2 regions of the Cupriavidus sp. HMR-1 genome follow, and region 1 is predicted to be linked to the other one. Evidence: riboswitches for the same ligand, from Rfam matches in the RefSeq annotation. Region 1 holds a riboswitch; the other holds the start of a gene.
What was found. Region 1 has a riboswitch for glycine ahead of gcvT (glycine cleavage system aminomethyltransferase GcvT). Riboswitches for the same ligand answer to the same signal wherever they lie in the genome.

Region 1 (8,882 bases):
ACCCAGTCCATGACCGAAAGCGGATCGGACAGGGTGCGCTCGGCGCGTTCGGTCAGGTTGCGATACAGCTCGGGCGCGCGTCGGCGCACCTTGAATGGCCCGGGCAGTTCGCCATCGGTGCGGCAACCGCGTGCCACGCATTGCTGCATCACGTCCCAGATGTGGAGCAGGCCGTCCATGACCTCCTGCTCGGAGCGCCACGTGAGTTCGTTCTCCAGCATGAGCCGGGCAATCGACTTGCCGCTGGCGTGAGCCATGTCGAGCATCGCGCGCCCGCTGCGGAACGGATGCGGCAACTGGCGCTCGGCCGCCTGCAACTGCGTGTTGGGCGCGCCCGCCGTGACGATGAAGCCACCACCCACAGACAGATAACGGGCCTCGCGTAGTGAGGTACCGTCCGCATCGTAGGCGTGGAATTTCATCCCGTTGGGATGCTCGGCCATCGCCTCGCGACGATAGAACGCGATGTGTTCGCGTTCTATGAATGGCACCGTATGCGTGCCGAGCAGCGAGAGCTGGCGGCTCGCGCGCAGCGCGGCGAGCTTGGCGTCGATGGTGTTCGGGTCGACCGTGTCCGGCGCTTCCCCCATCAGGCCCAGGATCACGCCCTTGTCGGTGCCGTGTCCCTTGCCCGTCGCACCCAGCGAGCCATACAACTCCACGCGCACACTTGCCACCTGCGGCAGCAGCCCGTCACGCTCCAGCCCGTGGGCAAACATCAGGGCGGCGCGCATCGGGCCGACGGTATGCGAACTGGACGGGCCAATGCCCACCTTGAACAGATCGAAGACGCTGACTGCCACGGCTGACTCCTGAGATGTGCCGTAAAAGTAAGACTACCCGGCACTCCTGCGCGAGGGCGGTGCCGCAGAGCCGCTTACAAAACGAAGCGAAGCGGTTCTGGCTAGGCGCGCGGCCGCGGACAGTACAAGTGGTACGGCAAGGCCGCGCAACGACGCCAGAATCGTTTTTTAAGCGGGTCTCAGTCTTCAGCGTACTCGCTTAGTGGTACGCACGAGCAGAACAGATTGCGGTCGCCGTACACGTTGTCCGCGCGGCCAACCGGCGGCCAGTACTTCTGCGTGCGCAGCGATGCCACCGGGTAGGCGGCTTCCTCGCGCGTGTACTTGTGGTTCCACTTGTCGCTGACGACCACAGCGGCCGTGTGCGGCGCGTGCTTGAGCGGGTTGTCTTCGCGATCGAAGCTGCCGTCCTCGACACGCGCGATCTCGCCACGGATGGCGATCATCGCGTCGATGAAGCGGTCGAGCTCGTGCAGTGCCTCGCTCTCGGTCGGCTCGATCATCAGCGTGCCCGGCACCGGGAAGCTCATGGTCGGCGCGTGGAAGCCGTAGTCCATCAGGCGCTTGGCCACGTCCTCGTTGCTGATGCCGGTGGCCTTCTGCAGCGGGCGCAGATCCAGGATGCACTCGTGCGCCACCAGCCCGTGCTGGCCCGTGTAGAGCACCGGGAAGTGCGGCGACAGACGCCGGGCCACGTAGTTGGCCGTCAGGATCGCGTTCTCGGTGGCGGCGGTCAGGCCGGCCGAGCCCATCATCGCGATATACATCCACGAAATCGGCAGGATGCTGGCCGAGCCGAACGGCGCGGCCGAGACGCCACCGATGCCGTTCTCGTCACGACGATAGCCGACGCTGTCCTGGTTCGGCAGGAAGTCCGCCAGATGCGCGCCCACTGCCACCGGGCCGACGCCGGGGCCGCCACCGCCGTGCGGAATGCAGAACGTCTTGTGCAGGTTCAGGTGGGACACGTCGCCACCGAACTGGCCGGGCGCGGCCACGCCGACCATCGCGTTCATGTTCGCGCCGTCAACGTAGACCTGCCCGCCGTGCTTGTGCACGATGTCGCAGATCTGCTGCACGCCCTGCTCGAACACGCCGTGCGTGGACGGGTAGGTGATCATGATCGCGGCCAGGTTCTTGCTGTGCTGTTCGGCCTTCCTGGCCAGATCTTCCAGATCGACGTTGCCGTTCTCGTCGCAGGCCACCACCACCACCTTCATGCCGGCCATCTGCGCCGACGCCGGGTTGGTGCCGTGCGCGGACGACGGGATCAGGCAGATATCGCGATGGCTTTCGCCACGGCTGGCGTGATAGGCGTGGATGATCAGCAGGCCCGCGTACTCGCCCTGCGAGCCGGCGTTCGGCTGCAGGCTCACCGCGGCGTAGCCGGTGGCGGCGCACAGCATCGCCTCAAGCTGGTCGATCATTTCGCGATAGCCGACGGTCTGGTCGAGCGGCGCGAACGGGTGGATGTGGCTGAACTCGGGCCACGTCACCGGGATCATCTCGCTGGTGGCGTTGAGCTTCATGGTGCAGGAGCCCAGCGGGATCATCGTGCGGTCGAGCGCGAGGTCCTTGTCCGCCAGCGCGCGCAGGTAACGCAGCATCTCGTGCTCGGCGTGGTGCGTGTTGAACACCGGGTGCGTGAGGTACGCGCTCTGGCGCGCCAGCGTCGCCGGGAAGCCGTCCTGCACCGAGGCCTCGATCGTGTCGAAGTCGGGCACGGCCTTGCCGTGCGCGAAGATTTCCCACAGCGCGATCACGTCGTCGCGCGATGCGGTTTCATCGAACGAGATGCCGATGCGCGTGGCGTCCACGTGGCGCAGATTGATGCCACGGGCCGTCGCCGATGCGTGGAACGCCTCGGTGTTGAAGCCGGTCTCCAGCGTCAGCGTGTCGAAGAACGTAGCGTTCAGCGGCGTGTGACCCAGCGTCTTCAGGCCGGCGGCCAGCGTGGCAGTCAGGCGATGCACGCGCTGGGCGATGCGCTTGAGGCCCTGCGGACCATGGTAGACCGCGTACATCGACGCCATCACGGCCAGCAAGACCTGCGCCGTGCAGATGTTCGACGTGGCCTTCTCGCGGCGGATGTGCTGTTCGCGCGTCTGCAGCGCCAGCCGATAGGCCTTGTTGCCTTGCGCGTCGATCGTCACACCGACCAGACGGCCCGGCATCGAGCGCTTGAATTCATCTTTCACGGCCATGTAGCCCGCGTGCGGGCCACCGAAGCCGAGCGGCACGCCAAAGCGCTGCGAGTTGCCCACGGTCACGTCGGCGCCCCATTCGCCCGGCGCGGCGATCAGCGTCAGCGCCAGCAGATCGGCAGCGGCCACGACGCGACCACCGGAGGCGTGCACGGCTTCGGCAATTGCGCGGTAGTCGGCCACATCGCCATTCACGCCCGGGTATTGCAGGAGCACGCCAAAGGCATGGGCCTGCGCGGCGTCAGCGGCGGGGCCGACCTTGACCTCGATGCCGAGCGGCAGGGCGCGCGTGCGAACCACTTCCAGCGTTTGCGGCAGGACGTCTTCAGCCACGTAGAACGTGTTCGAGGCGTGCTTGTTCACGCGCTGCAGCAGCGTCATCGCCTCGGCGGCAGCGGTGCCTTCGTCGAGCATCGACGCGTTGGCGATATCCAGGCCGGTCAGATCGGTGATCATCTGCTGGAAGTTCAGCATCGCTTCCAGACGGCCTTGCGAGATTTCGGGCTGGTACGGCGTGTACGCGGTGTACCACGCCGGGTTCTCGAAGATGTTGCGCAGGATGACGCCCGGCGTGAGCGTGTTGTAGTAGCCCTGGCCAACGAAGCTCTTGAGCACGCGGTTCTTGCCCGCCAGCGCGCGCAGGCGGCCGAGCGCGGCCTCCTCGGTCAGCGGTGCGGTGAATTCGCCCAGCGACATGCCGTCACGGCGGCGGATCGCGGCGGGCACCACGGCGTCGATCAGCGCGGCGCGGCTCTCGAAACCGAGCACCTTGAGCATGTGTTGCTGTTCGGCGGAATCGGGGCCGATATGACGGGCGGCGAAGGCGTCGCGCGCCTCCAGTTCGGCCAGCGTGGGCCGGGCACCTTGGGCGGCAGCGTTCATGGGGAGCGGGGCGTTCATGGCAAGGAATCTCGTGGGGGCGCGGCGGCAGGTGGTCAGCCTGGCCGCCGCGTTTGCGGCATCGAATCAGTCAGGGTGTCGGGGCTCAGGCGCCGACGCTGGCCTTGTAGGCGTCGGCACTCATCAGGCCGTTCACGTCGTCGCTGTTGGCCGGCTTCAGCTTGAACAGCCAGGCGTCGAACGCATTGGCGTTGACCGATTCCGGCGAGGCCGAGGCGGCTTCGTTCACGGCGATCACTTCGCCAGCCACCGGGGCGTAGATGTCGGAGGCGGCCTTTACCGATTCCACCACGGCAAGCGCGTCACCGGCGCCGACCGACTTGCCCACTTCGGGCAGTTCCAGGAAGACGATGTCGCCGAGCGCGTCCTGCGCGTGATCGGTGATGCCGATCGTCAGCGTGCCGTCGGACTCGACGCGCACCCATTCGTGCGACTCGGTGTACTTCAGGTCAGCGGGGAAATTCATTGAGGTTCTCCGGAATGCAGTGTGTTTCTTGTTTCAGGCATCCCCCCTGGCTGGCCCGCCGGGGGGATGTAAGGGCGACCGTTGGTGTGAAGCCGGGCGATGCCTCAGCTCACGAGTGCCTTGCCATTGCGCACAAACGGCAGTTTAACCACAGTCGCGGTCAGTTTGCGGTCGCGAATCTCCACCTGCACCTCGGTGCCGGGGGCAATGTCGCGGGGAAGGCGGGCAAAGGCGATCGATTGCGCCAGCGACGGGCTGAACGTGCCGCTGGTGATTTCGCCGTCGCCGGCCGGGGTGATGACTTTCTGGTGCGCGCGCAGCACGCCACCCTTGTCTCGCAGGATCAGGCCGGCGAAGGTCTTTTGCTGGCCACTGGCCAGCAGCGCCGACTTGCCGATGAAGTTGCGCTCGCTTTGCAGGTCGACGGTCCACGACAGTCCCGCATCGAGCGGCGAGGTGTGGATATCCATGTCCTGGCCGTACAGGTTCATGCCGGCTTCCAGCCGCAGCGTGTCGCGCGCGCCGAGTCCGGCGGGACGCACGCCCGAGGCGGACAGCTTTTCCCAGATGCCCGCGACGTTCTCTGCCGGCACAACGAGTTCGAAGCCATCTTCACCGGTGTAGCCGGTACGGGCCACCATCAGTTCACCCATCTCGGCGTCGTGCACCACCACCGCGTTGAAAGGCTTGAGCGCGTCGGCGGGCTGGGTCGACGGGAATGCGTCGTACACCTTCTGGCGTGCGTTCGGACCCTGCACTGCAACAATGGCCAGCTTGCTCACGCCGGCCGGGGCCAGGTCGCCACGGCGCGGGGTGATCGTCACGCCGCTGCCGGTGGCCGTGTTGCGGGACTGGATCCATTCGATGTCGCCGATGGCCGTGCTGGCGTTGACCACCAGGCGGAACCGGTCCTCGGCAAAGAAGTAGACGATCAGGTCGTCGATGACGCCGCCTTTCTCGTCGAGCATGCACGAATAGAGCGCCTTGCCCGGCGTTTGCAGCTTGTCGATGTTGTTGGCCAGCAGGCCGCGCAGGAAGGCGCGCGTGTGGGTGCCGCTCAGGTCCACCACGCACATGTGGGAGACGTCGAACATGCCGGCGTCGGCGCGTACCGCGTTGTGTTCCTCGATCTGGGAGCCGTAGTTGACGGGCATGTCCCAACCGCCGAAGTCGACCATGCGGGCGCCGAGGGCGCGGTGGATGGCGTTGAGGGGCGTGGCCTGGAGCGTCATGGATGTCCTTGGGGGCGCTCGGTTCGAAAACCGTGGTTCGAAAACGAAAAAAGGGTCATCCGCCGCAGCGTCCGGTCGCGCCAATGCGCTACCAGTCCGCTGCCGCGGATGACCCCTCTGTCCTCGATACCTGAGAGATTACGAAGCGTGGTGCTTCGTGCGCCCCTTCGGTGGACATGCTCACCATTGCCTTGCAATAGCGGATGTCGCTCTCCAGAGTGCGGCATGCATTGTGTGCATGTTGCATGCCGATCCAGCCAGTCCATGGTGCCTGAGAGTTTTCGGGTGATACCCCTTCGGCGGCGCAATCGCTGCGCGCTCTCCCGGCCGGATGCGCGTGAATGTACGGGACCGGTCTGCCTTTGTCAAACCTCGTGCGGCAGGCCCGGTCCCGTGCGTGGTCGCCCGTTGCGGGCGGCCCTCGCCAACCTGTCAGTGGCCGTCATCGCGCCCGGTAACAGGCCCTTGATGAGCGGCCCTGGGACAACCCTTAGTGACCCTTGGTCGTGACGTTACCGATCACGCCACCCACGGCGGCGCCGCCGAGCGTGCCCAGCGGGCTGCCTTCGGTCAGTACGGCGCCACCCACGGCACCGACGCCCGCGCCGATCGCCGTGTTGCGCTGCTTCGGCGTCATGTCGGCGCAGCCGCCAAAGGCAGCAAGCGTGACACCAATCAGTGTGAGCTTCGAAATCGTGCGGAACGTAGTCATATGGCCTCCAGTGCTTTGTTGTCGACATGCGGTACTGCCACGCGCGCCAGCCATACCGGCACGCTGTGAAAAGTGAGAGGCCGATGCCGTGCCCGGGTGCCCGCGGCTTACGATTGTTACGGGCTCGAAACGCTTGCCGTAGGACGGTCTCCGACACACGTGCAGGGTGCGACCAGACACGAGGCGCGTGACACGAGGCACGTGTTAACATCGCCAGCTTTGGCGCACCGGCTCCGGTGTGCTTCATCCGCGCCTTTTCGGCCGATCCTGGCCAATCCTCATCAAAGATCACATGTCCCACGGGCTCAATTCCGCGCAATCCGAAGCCGTTCGCTATCTCGACGGGCCATGCCTCGTCCTGGCGGGTGCCGGATCGGGCAAGACGCGCGTGATCACGCAGAAGATCGCGCACCTGATCGAGGACAAGGGGTTCGAGCCGCGCCACATCGCCGCCGTCACGTTCACCAACAAGGCGGCCAAGGAGATGCAGGAGCGCATCGGCAAGCTGATGGAGGGCAAGACCACGCGCGAGGGCAAGCGGATTCCGCTCAAACAGCTCACGGTCTGCACGTTCCATTCGCTCGGCGTGCAGATCCTGCGCATGGAAGCCGAGCACCTTGGCCTGAAGCCGCAGTTCTCCATCATGGATTCCGATGACTGCTTCGGTCTGGTGCAGGAGCAGCTTGGCACCACGGACAAGAAGCTGATCCGCAGCGTGCAGAGCACGATCTCGCTGTGGAAAAACGGCATGATCGATCCGGAGACGGCACTTGCGCAGGCGAGCGATGCCGACGAGCACCAGGCCGCGATGGTGTATCGCAATTACGTGGCCACGCTGCACGCTTACCAGGCGGTGGACTTCGACGACCTGATCCGCCTGCCCGCCGAACTGTTCGCGCGCGACGAAGCCGTGCAACTGAAGTGGCAGAACCGCCTGCGTTACTTCCTCGTCGACGAGTACCAGGACACCAACGCGTGCCAGTACCAGTTGCTCAAGCTGCTGGCCGGTGGGTCGCATCTGCGCGCGCCGGCATTCACCGCAGTGGGTGATGACGATCAGGCGATCTATGGCTGGCGTGGCGCCACGCTCGACAACCTGCGCCTGCTGCAGTCCGATTTCCCGAGTCTGAAGGTGGTCAAGCTCGAACAGAACTACCGTTCGACCGTGCGGATTCTGGAAGCCGCCAACGCGGTGATCGCCAACAACCCGAAGCTGTTCGACAAGAAGCTGTGGTCGGAACACGGCATGGGCGATCCGATCGCGATCCACCCGATGAACGACGAGGAGCACGAGGCAGAGTCAGTGGTATTCCGGCTGTCCGCGCACAAGTTCGAGCGGCGCGCGCAGTTCCGTGACTACGCAATCCTCTATCGCGGCAATCACCAGGCCCGGCTGTTCGAACAGATCCTGCGCCGCGAGCGCATTCCGTATGTGCTCTCCGGCGGCCAGAGCTTCTTCGACAAGGCCGAAATCAAGGACATCTGCGCCTACCTGCGCCTGATCGCCAACCCCGACGACGATCCCGCATTCATCCGCGCGATCACCACGCCGCGTCGTGGCGTAGGCAACACCACGCTCGAAGTGCTCGGCACGTTCGCGGGCCAGGCCAAGGTATCGCTGTTCGAGGCGGCCATGATGGGTGGCATCGAGGCGAAGCTGCAGCCGCGCCAGCTTGAGCCGCTGCGCACGTTCAGCGAGTCGATGGTGCGGCTGGCCGATCGTGCGAAGACGGACCCGGCCACGGTGGTGCTCGACGATCTCATGGAAGGTATCCACTACGAGGCCTACCTCTACGACACCTTCGATGAACGGCAGGCGCAATCACGCTGGACCAACACGCTCGAATTCCTCGACTGGCTCAAACGCAAGGGCACGCGTCCCGAGCCGGAAGGCGAGGGCGCGGCCACCGGATTCGACACCGCCGATGGTTTCGGCGACGAAGGCAAGAACCTGCTCGAACTTACGCAGACCGTGGCGCTGATGAGCATGCTGGAAGGCCGCGAGGAAGATCCCGATGCGGTGCGACTGTCGACGCTGCACGCGTCGAAGGGGCTCGAGTACCCGCACGTGTTCCTGGTCGGCGTGGAAGAGGGCATCCTGCCTCACTCGCGCGAGGACGAGGAAATGGGCGACGAGAAGATCGAGGAGGAGCGCCGCCTGATGTATGTGGGCATCACGCGCGCGCAGCGCAGTCTGCAGATCAGCTGGTGCAAGAAGCGCAAGCGCGCCCGCGATACGTATGCGTGCGAGCCGTCGCGTTTCATCGCCGAGATGAAGCTGGAGGACGACCCCGCCCCGAAGGACGAGACCCCGGCCATGAGCCCGAAGGATCGTCTGGCCGGGCTCAAGGCGCTGCTCGGCAAGCCTGCGGCGGGGTGATTGATACAAGCCGGACAAGCTTCGGGATGACCGGCTCTCTACGATTGGCGTGCGCGCTTTCGTCTCGGCGTCTGTCGCGACACATCGCGCCTACCCTTCGGTTTGCGGTGTGTGCTGGGCGCATGCGAGCCCGGCTTCTTCCCTGTTGAGCGCTCCCGGATGCGGCAGCACCGGGGGCGTTTTTT
Region 2 (8,882 bases), on a different contig from region 1:
CCCGACGAACATGTTCTCGAGCATCTGCTCGATTGGCGCGGGCGAGCGCGCGTAGCCGATGAAATAGGTGCCAAACTCGCCCTTGCCGGGCGAGCCAAACGGCATGTTGTCACGCAGGATCTTCACTTCCTTGCCGTCCTCTTCCAGCGTCGTCAGCGAGCTGTGCGAGCACGTCGGCTTGACCGACTCATCGAGTTCGATGTCGGACAACTTGGTCCGCCCGATGATGCGCTCCTGCGCCTCGACGGAAAGCTCGTTCCAGCCGGTCATGTCATGCAGGTACTTCTGCACGATCACGTAGCTGCCGCCTGCGAACGATGGGTCCTCGTCACCGATGATCGTGAAATCCACGGCTTCGCGGTCCACTGGATTCTCAGTGCCGTCAACAAAGCCCACCATGCTGCGCATGTCGAAGTAGCGGAAGCCATGCACTTCGTCGACCACGGTCACCGCCGCGCCGAGCCGGCCGATCAACTGAGTCGCGAGTTCAAAGCACAGATCCATATGTTCCGCGCGGATATGCAGCAGCAGATCGCCCCGTGTGGCCACGGCGCGTCGATCGCCGGCGCCGAACTCGCGGAATGCATGTAGCGATGCGGGACGCGGGCCCCCGAACAGTGCATCCCAGGCGTTGGTGCCAAAGCCGCAGACACATGACAGGTTGCCGCCCGGCACACGTTTGCCGACGGACCGCACGAGCGCTGCGACATCCGCGCACCAGGCGCGCACGGTCGCGGCGTGCTCGGCACCGGGCGTCAGCGTCGCGACGATGAAGATCGCGCTGCGGGTAATAGGTTGATAGACGGCCTGGGGTTCGATCGGGTCGTTTGGCATGGGGAGTGAGTATGGTTATAGCTTCAGACGCTGACTGCGCCAGACAGTCTTCAAGACTAGAACACGTGCACTAGTTGGGAAAGCCACACCTTGGCATGGGTTTCCGGGACCACGACCATGTTCCGTACCCCATCGTATACGGCACTCAAGCCTTGGCGCAACGCGAAGTCACAACGCGAAGTCACAAGGTCGTTCCCTCGAGGCTCCCTCTACGTCGCGACGCCCACGAACTCACCCGCTGCCTCCAGCAACCATTCGCGCAGGTGCCCCATCGCATCGCTCATTGGCTGGTTGTCGGGCACCACGAGGTAGTACGCACTCGTCGCGCGCAGTGATCGCGCCACGGGTGTCACCAGCAGCCCGCGCGTCAGGTACTCCTCCACCAGGAAACGCGGCACCAGCCCGATGCCAAGCCCCGCGCGCGCCGCGCTGATGACCATGCTGTGGTGGTCATAGCGCGCGCCGCGCAACGCATTGACATCGTCAATGCCGGCGGCCTCCATCCATTGCTTCCAGCCGAAGCTGCGCGTGACCAGGTGCAGCAGCGGCGATCGCGCGATGTCGTTGACGCTGACCCGCTTCTTGCCGCCAAAAAAGTCTGGATGGCAGACGGCCACCGACTCCTCGCCGAACATCCGGTCCACCCGCGCGCCCGGATAGACCGCCTCGCCGAAGTGGATCGCCGCGTCGTACGGCGTGCCCTCGAACAGGAAGACATCCGACTGCGCGCGGATGTTGACGATGACCTGCGGGTGGCGGGCATAGAAACCCGGCAGCCGTGGAATCAGCCACTCGACGGCCAGCGTTGGCACGCACGCCAGTTCCACCGTGCCACCCACACCTTCGTGCGCCATGATGTCCAGCGTGTCGCGCTGCAGCTTGCGCAGCATCTCGCGCACCTGGCGGCTGTAGAGCACCCCCGCCGCCGTCAGCGTGATGCGCTGATTGGCCCGGTGAAAAAGCTGCACGCCAAGCAGGCTTTCCAGCGAGGCGATCTGGCGCGATACCGCGCTCTCCGTGATGTACAGGTCCGCCGCCGCGCGCCGCAGATTCAGATGCAGCGCCGCCGCGTCGAAGGCACGCAGGTTGGACAGACTCGGAAGACGTTGGCGCATGAGGCGGGGACGGACTTGTTGACTAAAAGTCATCATCCTATACCGAAATCTCGCTTGAAACCGTCAGCTTGATGAGGAACGATTCGAACTCGCACCGCCGCGCCCCCTCTTAACGCGGCACCCCAGAACGAACAAAGACAAGCAGGACAGGGAGACAACATGAAGCGTTTGATCAGCGCCCTCGCAGCTGCCGGCCTCGCATTCGGCGCGGCTGTTCCCGGCATCGCCGCCGCCCAGGAATTCCCGGCCAAACCCGTACGCATCATCGTGCCGTATCCACCGGGCGGCACCACCGACATGGTGGCGCGCCTGATCGGCGACCAGCTCGCGATCCAGTGGAAGCAAACCGTCCTCGTCGACAACCGTCCGGGCGCGGGCGGCATCGTCGGCACCGGCACGGCGGCCAAGTCCCCGGCCGACGGGTACACGCTGCTGATGGGCTCGGTGGGCGAGTTCGGCATCAATCCGACGCTGTACAAGAAGCTGCCCTACGACGCCGGCGCCGACTTCGTGCCGGTGACGATGGTCGCCAAGGTGCCGAACGTGGTCGTGGTGTCACCGGCCTTCGCCGAGCGCGCCCATGTGCAGACGCTGGGCGAACTGATCGCCTATCTGAAGGCGCATCCGAAACACGTGAACATGGCATCGGCCGGCAATGGCACCTCCACGCACCTCGCGGGCGAACTGTTCCAGCGCATGACTGGCACGGAGATGAGCCACGTCGCCTACAAGGGCAGCAGCCCGGCCATCGCCGACCTGATGGGCGGCAGCGTCGACGTGATGTTCGACAACCTGCCGGCTTCGCTGCCGTTCATCCGTTCGGGCAAGCTCAAGGCGCTGGCGGTGACCACGCCGGCACGCTCGTCGGCGTTGCCCAATGTGCCAACCGTCGCCGCCGCCGGCCCGGTGCCAGGCTTCGACGCCAGCCCGTGGTTCGGTCTGCTCGCACCGCGTGGTACCTCTGCAGCCGTGGCGCAGAAGATTAGCCAGGACCTGACGCGCGTGCTCGGCGAGCCCGCCGTGCAGGCCAAGATGCGCGAACTCGGCGCCGAACCGGCACCGAGCACGCCCGATGCCTTCGCCGAGGTTCTGAAGAAGGATCGCCAGAAGTGGGGCGACATCGTCCGACTGTCCGGCGCCTCGGTGGACTGAAAACCACCTACGTTATTCCAACTGCCTTTCCGCGCGTCCCCGCGCGGCATCTCATCATGATTTCCAACGTCACCTCGCTCGTATCCCTTAGCCTCGGCACCGAAGCCGCCACGCGGCTCTCGCAACTGGTGGCCACACCCACGCTGCCGACCGGCAAGCTGGGTCACCCCACGCGCGCCGAGATCGCTCATGCGCTGAACCTGGTGCTGTTCGCCGGCATCCTGGATCGCGTGCCCACCGGCAAGGCCTACACGGAGGATGTAGCGGCCGCGGGCGGCAAGGTGCACTTCGACCACGGCGCGCTGCGCACCGTGCGCTGGCAGGAGAACGGCGCGTTGCCCGCAGGCGAGGCAGCCTTCACGCGTATCCTGCGCCCGCTCGGCTACCGCCTCAATGGCACGTATCCGCTCGACCGCATCGGCATGACGGGCCGCTCGTATGCCCACGCCGATGCGCCGGAGGAAATCGCGCAGTTCTTCCTCAGCGAATTCCATCCCGAGCGCTATAGCGAGGAATTCCAGCAAGCCGTGAGCCACGTCGTCGGCAACTCCGTCGATCCGCTCACGCCGCGCGCGCAGTCGCTACTGTGGGAACTGGAACGTGACGGCGCGCTGCCGCTGGCCGATGCCGGGGAGCTGATCGACCTGCTGGCCGGCTGCTTCGAGCGTCAGCACGCCACACCGCATCTGAACGACTACGAACGCCTGCTGGCCGAGTCGTCCGAGATGGCGTGGATCGCCACCGAAGGGAATGCATTCAACCACGCCACCGACCGCGTGGAGGACGTCTTCGCGGTATCGGACGAACAGAAGCGTGTGGGCCGCCCCATGAAGGAGAAGGTCGAGGTGTCGCAAAGCGGCCGCGTGAAGCAGACCGCGTTCCGCGCCGATCCGGTTCGCCGCGCGTTCGTTGGCGCCAGCGGTGACGAGGTGGTGCGCGAGGTACCGGGTTCGTTCTACGAGTTCATCACGCGCGATCGCTACGTCGACGAGGCACAGGCCATCACGCGCACGGACCTGGGCTTCGACGCCGGCAATGCGCAGGGCATCTTCAAGATGACCGCCGCGGCCTGCTGAAGCACGACGTCCGCAACCACGAGCGCGCCATGACCGCCTACCCCTTCGTTCCCGCGCTACGCGAGCCGCAAGGCTCGCCGATCCGCGAGCTGTTCAAGTATCTCTCCGACCCGGAGATGATCTCGTTCGCTGGCGGCTATCCGTCCGCCGCGTTGTTCGACGTGGAAGGCATCGGCGCGGCATCCGCGCAGGCATTGCGTGAACGTCCTGCCGAGTGCCTGCAGTACGGTGCGACGGAGGGCACGCCTGCGCTGCGCCAGGCGCTGGCGGCCCTGATGGCGGAGCGTGGCGCGGCCGTCGCCCTGGACGAACTGCTGGTCACCAGCGGCTCGCAGCAGGGCTTCGATTTTCTCGTGCGCGCGCTGGTGGAGCCGGGCAGCCTTGTGCTGGTGGAAGAACCCACCTACTCGGCCACGCTGCAGGCACTGCGGCTGGCCGGCGCTGACGTGCGCGGCGTGCCGTCTGACCATGACGGCATGAACGTCGACGCACTGGAGGCGATGCTCGCGGACGCGCCGGCACGTCCGCGCATGATCTACACGGTGCCGACCTTCGCCAATCCAACCGGCGCCACGCTGTCACCCGCGCGCCGGCTTCAATTGCTGGAACTGGTGGCACAGCACGGGATCGTGCTGGTCGAGGACGATCCTTACGGCGCGCTGTGCTTCGACGGTCCGCCGCCGCCGTCGCTGCTCGCGCTTTGCAATCAGGTACCCGGCGCGCGCCCGTGGCTCGTGCATCTCGCGAGCCTGTCGAAGACGCTGGCGCCAGGACTGCGGCTGGGCTGGATGGTGGCCGCGCCGGAGATCGTGCGCCGCGCGGTGATCGCCAAGCAGGTGTCGGACCTGTGCACGCCGCCATGGCTGCAACTGACCGCCGCGCACTACCTTCAGGCCGGAAACCTGCCCGCGCAGGTCGGGCGGGAAGTGGCGGTCTACCGCGACAAGCGCGATCGGCTGACGACGGCGTTGCGCCAGGCGTTCGGCACGCGCATCCGGTTTGCGGATCCCGCCGGTGGCATGTTCCTGTGGGTATCCGTGGATGGCATCGACGACGCGGCGGCGCTGCTGCCCCATGCCATCGCAGAGAAAGTGCTGTTCGTGCCGGGTGCCGGCTTTTATGCAGAGCGTCGCGCGCGCCCCGCGTTCCGGCTGTCGTTCGTGGGCGCCGATCCGGCGCAGATCGAGGAAGGCGTGGCGCGGCTTGCCCGGGCCGCGGCGCGTGCCGGGGTATCCGTCATCAATCCGGCCTGAGCCAGGCGCTCAGATATCGAGCGTGCCGACGAAGCCGAACTCGACCGGCGTCTTCGCATAGAACAGGCGGATGTCTTCGTGACGCAGGCGCTCCAGCAGCGCCTCCACCTCTTCGACCGTGGCAACCACAGTCACCTCTTCCGGCCGATCGGCAAGTTCAATGAAGTGCCAGGAGTGGAAGCGATGGTCGTGCCCGATTCCCTCCGCCGCCACCGTGTGCGTGGCGCCGCGAATCTGCATCTCCCGCATCACCTGCATCAGCCAGTGCGATAGCTGCTTGCCGTGATAGCGCCGACCTTCCTGGGTGTAGAAGGTGAGTTGATAGCCCTGCATGACATCTCCCTGCGGGTCCGGATTGGCCAGAAGCTGGAGCCCCCCACGTGGCAGTTTCATCGTATGCCAGGTGACTGCAATGGTCCAAGACCAGCCGCTGGGCCGCGAGCGCCCGACACCCCCTGGGAAACCCAGTGTTGAGAATGGCTCTCATTCTGAGTTAGGATGCCGCCATCGCCCCTTGCGGGGCTCATTGCCGGAGAAGTTCATGCAGAAGATTGCCGCTTTCCTCGTTGCCGGAGTGTTCTCGACCGCCGCTTTCGCCGGCGCCAACTGCGCCAAGCACCCGAAATCCGAATGGATGCCGGAAGCCGATGCCAAGGCCAAGATCCAGGAACAGGGCTACAACATCAAGAAGTTCAAGGTGGACGGCAATTGCTACGAGATCTACGGCACGACCAAGGATGGCAAGAAGGCCGAGATCTACTTCGACACCAAGACGCTTGAAATCGTCAAATCGGAAATCGGCAGCTAAGCATGTCGGCGCCCGCGGACCGGACGAACGCCCCCGACACGATTCGCGTCTGGGACGTGGTCGTGCGCTTCACGCACTGGAGCGTGGCGGCCATCGTCTGCTTTGACCTCGTCCAGGACTCCGGAGACAAGGTGCACCGGACCCTCGGCTACATCGCCGCGGGGCTGGTGCTGTTCCGGGTCTTGTGGGGCTTCATCGGCAGCCAGCCTGCGCGTTTCCGCACATGGCTGCCACGTCCGTCCGCCATGCTGGCTTATGGCAAGGCACTGGTCGCCGGCCGCGCGCCGCGGTATGTCAGCCATACGCCGCTGGGCGCCGTCGCCATGCTGGCCATGTGGGCGCTGATCCTGGCGCTGGCGGTCACCGGCTGGATCTCGCGTCTCGATGCGTTCTGGGGCGAGGATTTGCCAGTCGACATCCATCGCTGGCTGGCGAACGGGCTGCTGGCGCTGGTGATCCTGCATGTGGCCGCGGCCATCGTCATGAGCATCAAGGGCCGCGAGAACCTCGTCGCTGCCATGATCACGGGGCGCAAGCCAGGTGATCCGCACCGCTAGCGGATTTATATGGCATAGTTGCCATCGTTTTACCCCGCGTGTATCGGGAGAGTCTGTGCCAGCCGCCCGGCCGACACAGCGCCGAAGGAGCAACCGCCCCGGAAACTCTCAGGCAAAAGGACCGGTACCCGCCATTGAACTCTGAAGAACCCCGGCTTGCACGTCAGCCGGCGGTACCGAAGGAGCAAGCGGCACGCGTATTGTTCGTGTGCCGCGAATCTCTCAGGTCAAGGACAGAGGGGGCGTCCGCAACCGCGCATGGTGCGCGGCGGACTGCCATCCCACGACGTCCTGAAAGACCTTCGACATGAAATCCATTGCAGTGATCGGCGGCGGCATCACCGGCGCCACGACGGCCTACGCCCTGGCCAAACGCGGGTTCTCCGTCACCCTGTTCGAACGGCACCGCTATGCGGCCATGGAAACCTCGTTCGCCAACGGCGGACAGCTCTCCGCCTCCAACGCGGAAGTCTGGACGCACTGGTCCACGCTGGCCAAGGGCCTGAAGTGGATGCTGCGCAATGACGCGCCGCTGCTCGTCAATCCGCGTCCGACCTGGCACAAGCTGAGCTGGTTCGCCGAGTTCATCGCATCGATCCCGCATTACCGCCGCAACACGGTGGAGACCACGCGGCTTGCCATTGCCGCGCGCCAGCACCTGTTTGCGTGGGCGGAGGCGGAGGGCATCGACTTCGACCTCAAGCGGCGCGGCATCCTGCATATCTATCGGGACAAGGCGGGCTTCGATCACGCAGGGCAAGTCTCGAAGCTGCTCACCGAAGGCGGACTCGAACGGCGCGCAGTGACCCCGGACGAGATGCGAAGCATCGAGCCGACGCTGGCAGGCGAGTACTACGGCGGCTACTACACCGAAAGCGACTCTACCGGCGACATCCACAAGTTCACCACCGGTATCGCTGCGGCGGCGCGCAGACTGGGCGTGCAGATGCTCTACAACCAGGACGTGAGCGCCGTGTCGACCAGCGGCCGGCGAGTAACGATCGTCTCGGCTGACGATGGCCAGACGACATCACGCGAATTCGACGCCGTGGTCGTCTGCGCCGGCGTTGCCAGCCGCGAATTCGCGCGCCAACTCGGAGACCGCGTGAACATCTACCCGGTCAAGGGCTATTCGATCACGGTCAACCTCAACGACGCCGAAAGCCAGGCCTCGGCGCCCACGGTCAGCCTGCTCGACGACGAAACCAAGCTTGTCACCAGCCGTCTGGGCGTGGACCGATTCCGCATAGCCGGCACCGCAGAGTTCAATGGCGTCGACCGCGACATCCGCGCCGATCGCATCCGTCCGCTGATCGACTGGGTCCATGCTTGCTTCCCCGGCGTCAGCACCCGCAGCGTGGTGCCCTGGGCGGGGTTGCGACCGATGATGCCAAACATGATGCCGCGCGTCGGTCGGGGCCATGCCGCTAACGTGTTCTACAACACAGGGCATGGGCATCTGGGCTGGACGCTGTCCGCCGTGACGGCCGAGATGGTGGGGGATGTCGTGCGCCACGCCGCTACGGAGCAGCAAGGGCGCGTGGGCGTTGGCGGATTGGTGGTGGGCAACGGCTGAGGGAAGCCTTTCTTTCCGGGCGTAGAAACGAAAAAAGCCCCGCTTGCGCGGGGCTTTTCGAATCTGGTGCCCAGAAGAGGACTCGGTCACCCATGCGCGACCCCGGGTTGCGCTTGCAAGCGCAACCTTTTCTCGTCCTCGCGAAAGGCCCTCAAGGGCCTTTCTTTCCGGGCGGAGAAACGAAAAAAGCCCCGCTTGCGCGGGGCTTTTCTGAATTTGGTGCCCAGAAGAGGACTCGAACCTCCACAGTGTTGCCACCGCTAGGACCTGAACCTAGTGCGTCTACCAATTCCGCCATCTGGGCTTCGTTTCGCTGCATTGCTGCTGCGATGCGAAGAAAGAGATTATGCTGAGCAAGACCATCTCTGTCAACACAAAATTCATCGATTCTTCAAAAAACTCTCCATACCGTCATGCCCGGTGTAGCTGGAAGTCGACTTTGGCCGGTCGCCCCTCGAGCGCCAGCATTGCGGTGGCCGGCGTCGTGCGGGCAACGACTTTCCCTGCCCGC

Region 2: linked by a shared signal. The riboswitch ahead of D769_RS26700 (D-amino acid dehydrogenase) and the one ahead of gcvT (glycine cleavage system aminomethyltransferase GcvT) in region 1 are both predicted to bind glycine.

Annotation. Positions count from the first base shown of each region.
Region 1 covers NZ_ANKP01000131.1:7,905-16,786, forward strand. Annotated here, with positions in the region: gene D769_RS17135 (L-serine ammonia-lyase) at 1-803, opposite strand, end outside; gene gcvP (aminomethyl-transferring glycine dehydrogenase) at 983-3,907, opposite strand; gene gcvH (glycine cleavage system protein GcvH) at 3,993-4,373, opposite strand; gene gcvT (glycine cleavage system aminomethyltransferase GcvT) at 4,478-5,605, opposite strand; glycine riboswitch at 5,713-5,832, opposite strand; glycine riboswitch at 5,854-5,941, opposite strand; gene D769_RS17155 (glycine zipper 2TM domain-containing protein) at 6,096-6,317, opposite strand; gene D769_RS17160 (UvrD-helicase domain-containing protein) at 6,610-8,697, shown strand.
Region 2 covers NZ_ANKP01000250.1:2,861-11,742, reverse strand. Annotated here, with positions in the region: gene D769_RS26740 (Dyp-type peroxidase) at 1-834, opposite strand, end outside; gene D769_RS26735 (LysR substrate-binding domain-containing protein) at 1,044-1,949, opposite strand; gene D769_RS26730 (tripartite tricarboxylate transporter substrate binding protein) at 2,109-3,101, shown strand; gene D769_RS26725 (DUF1338 domain-containing protein) at 3,158-4,177, shown strand; gene D769_RS26720 (PLP-dependent aminotransferase family protein) at 4,207-5,430, shown strand; gene D769_RS26715 (DUF190 domain-containing protein) at 5,440-5,763, opposite strand; gene D769_RS26710 (PepSY domain-containing protein) at 5,972-6,238, shown strand; gene D769_RS26705 (cytochrome b/b6 domain-containing protein) at 6,241-6,795, shown strand; glycine riboswitch at 6,830-6,929, shown strand; gene D769_RS26700 (D-amino acid dehydrogenase) at 7,103-8,371, shown strand; tRNA gene D769_RS26695 (tRNA-Leu) at 8,589-8,675, opposite strand; gene D769_RS26690 (amidohydrolase family protein) at 8,783-8,882, opposite strand, start outside.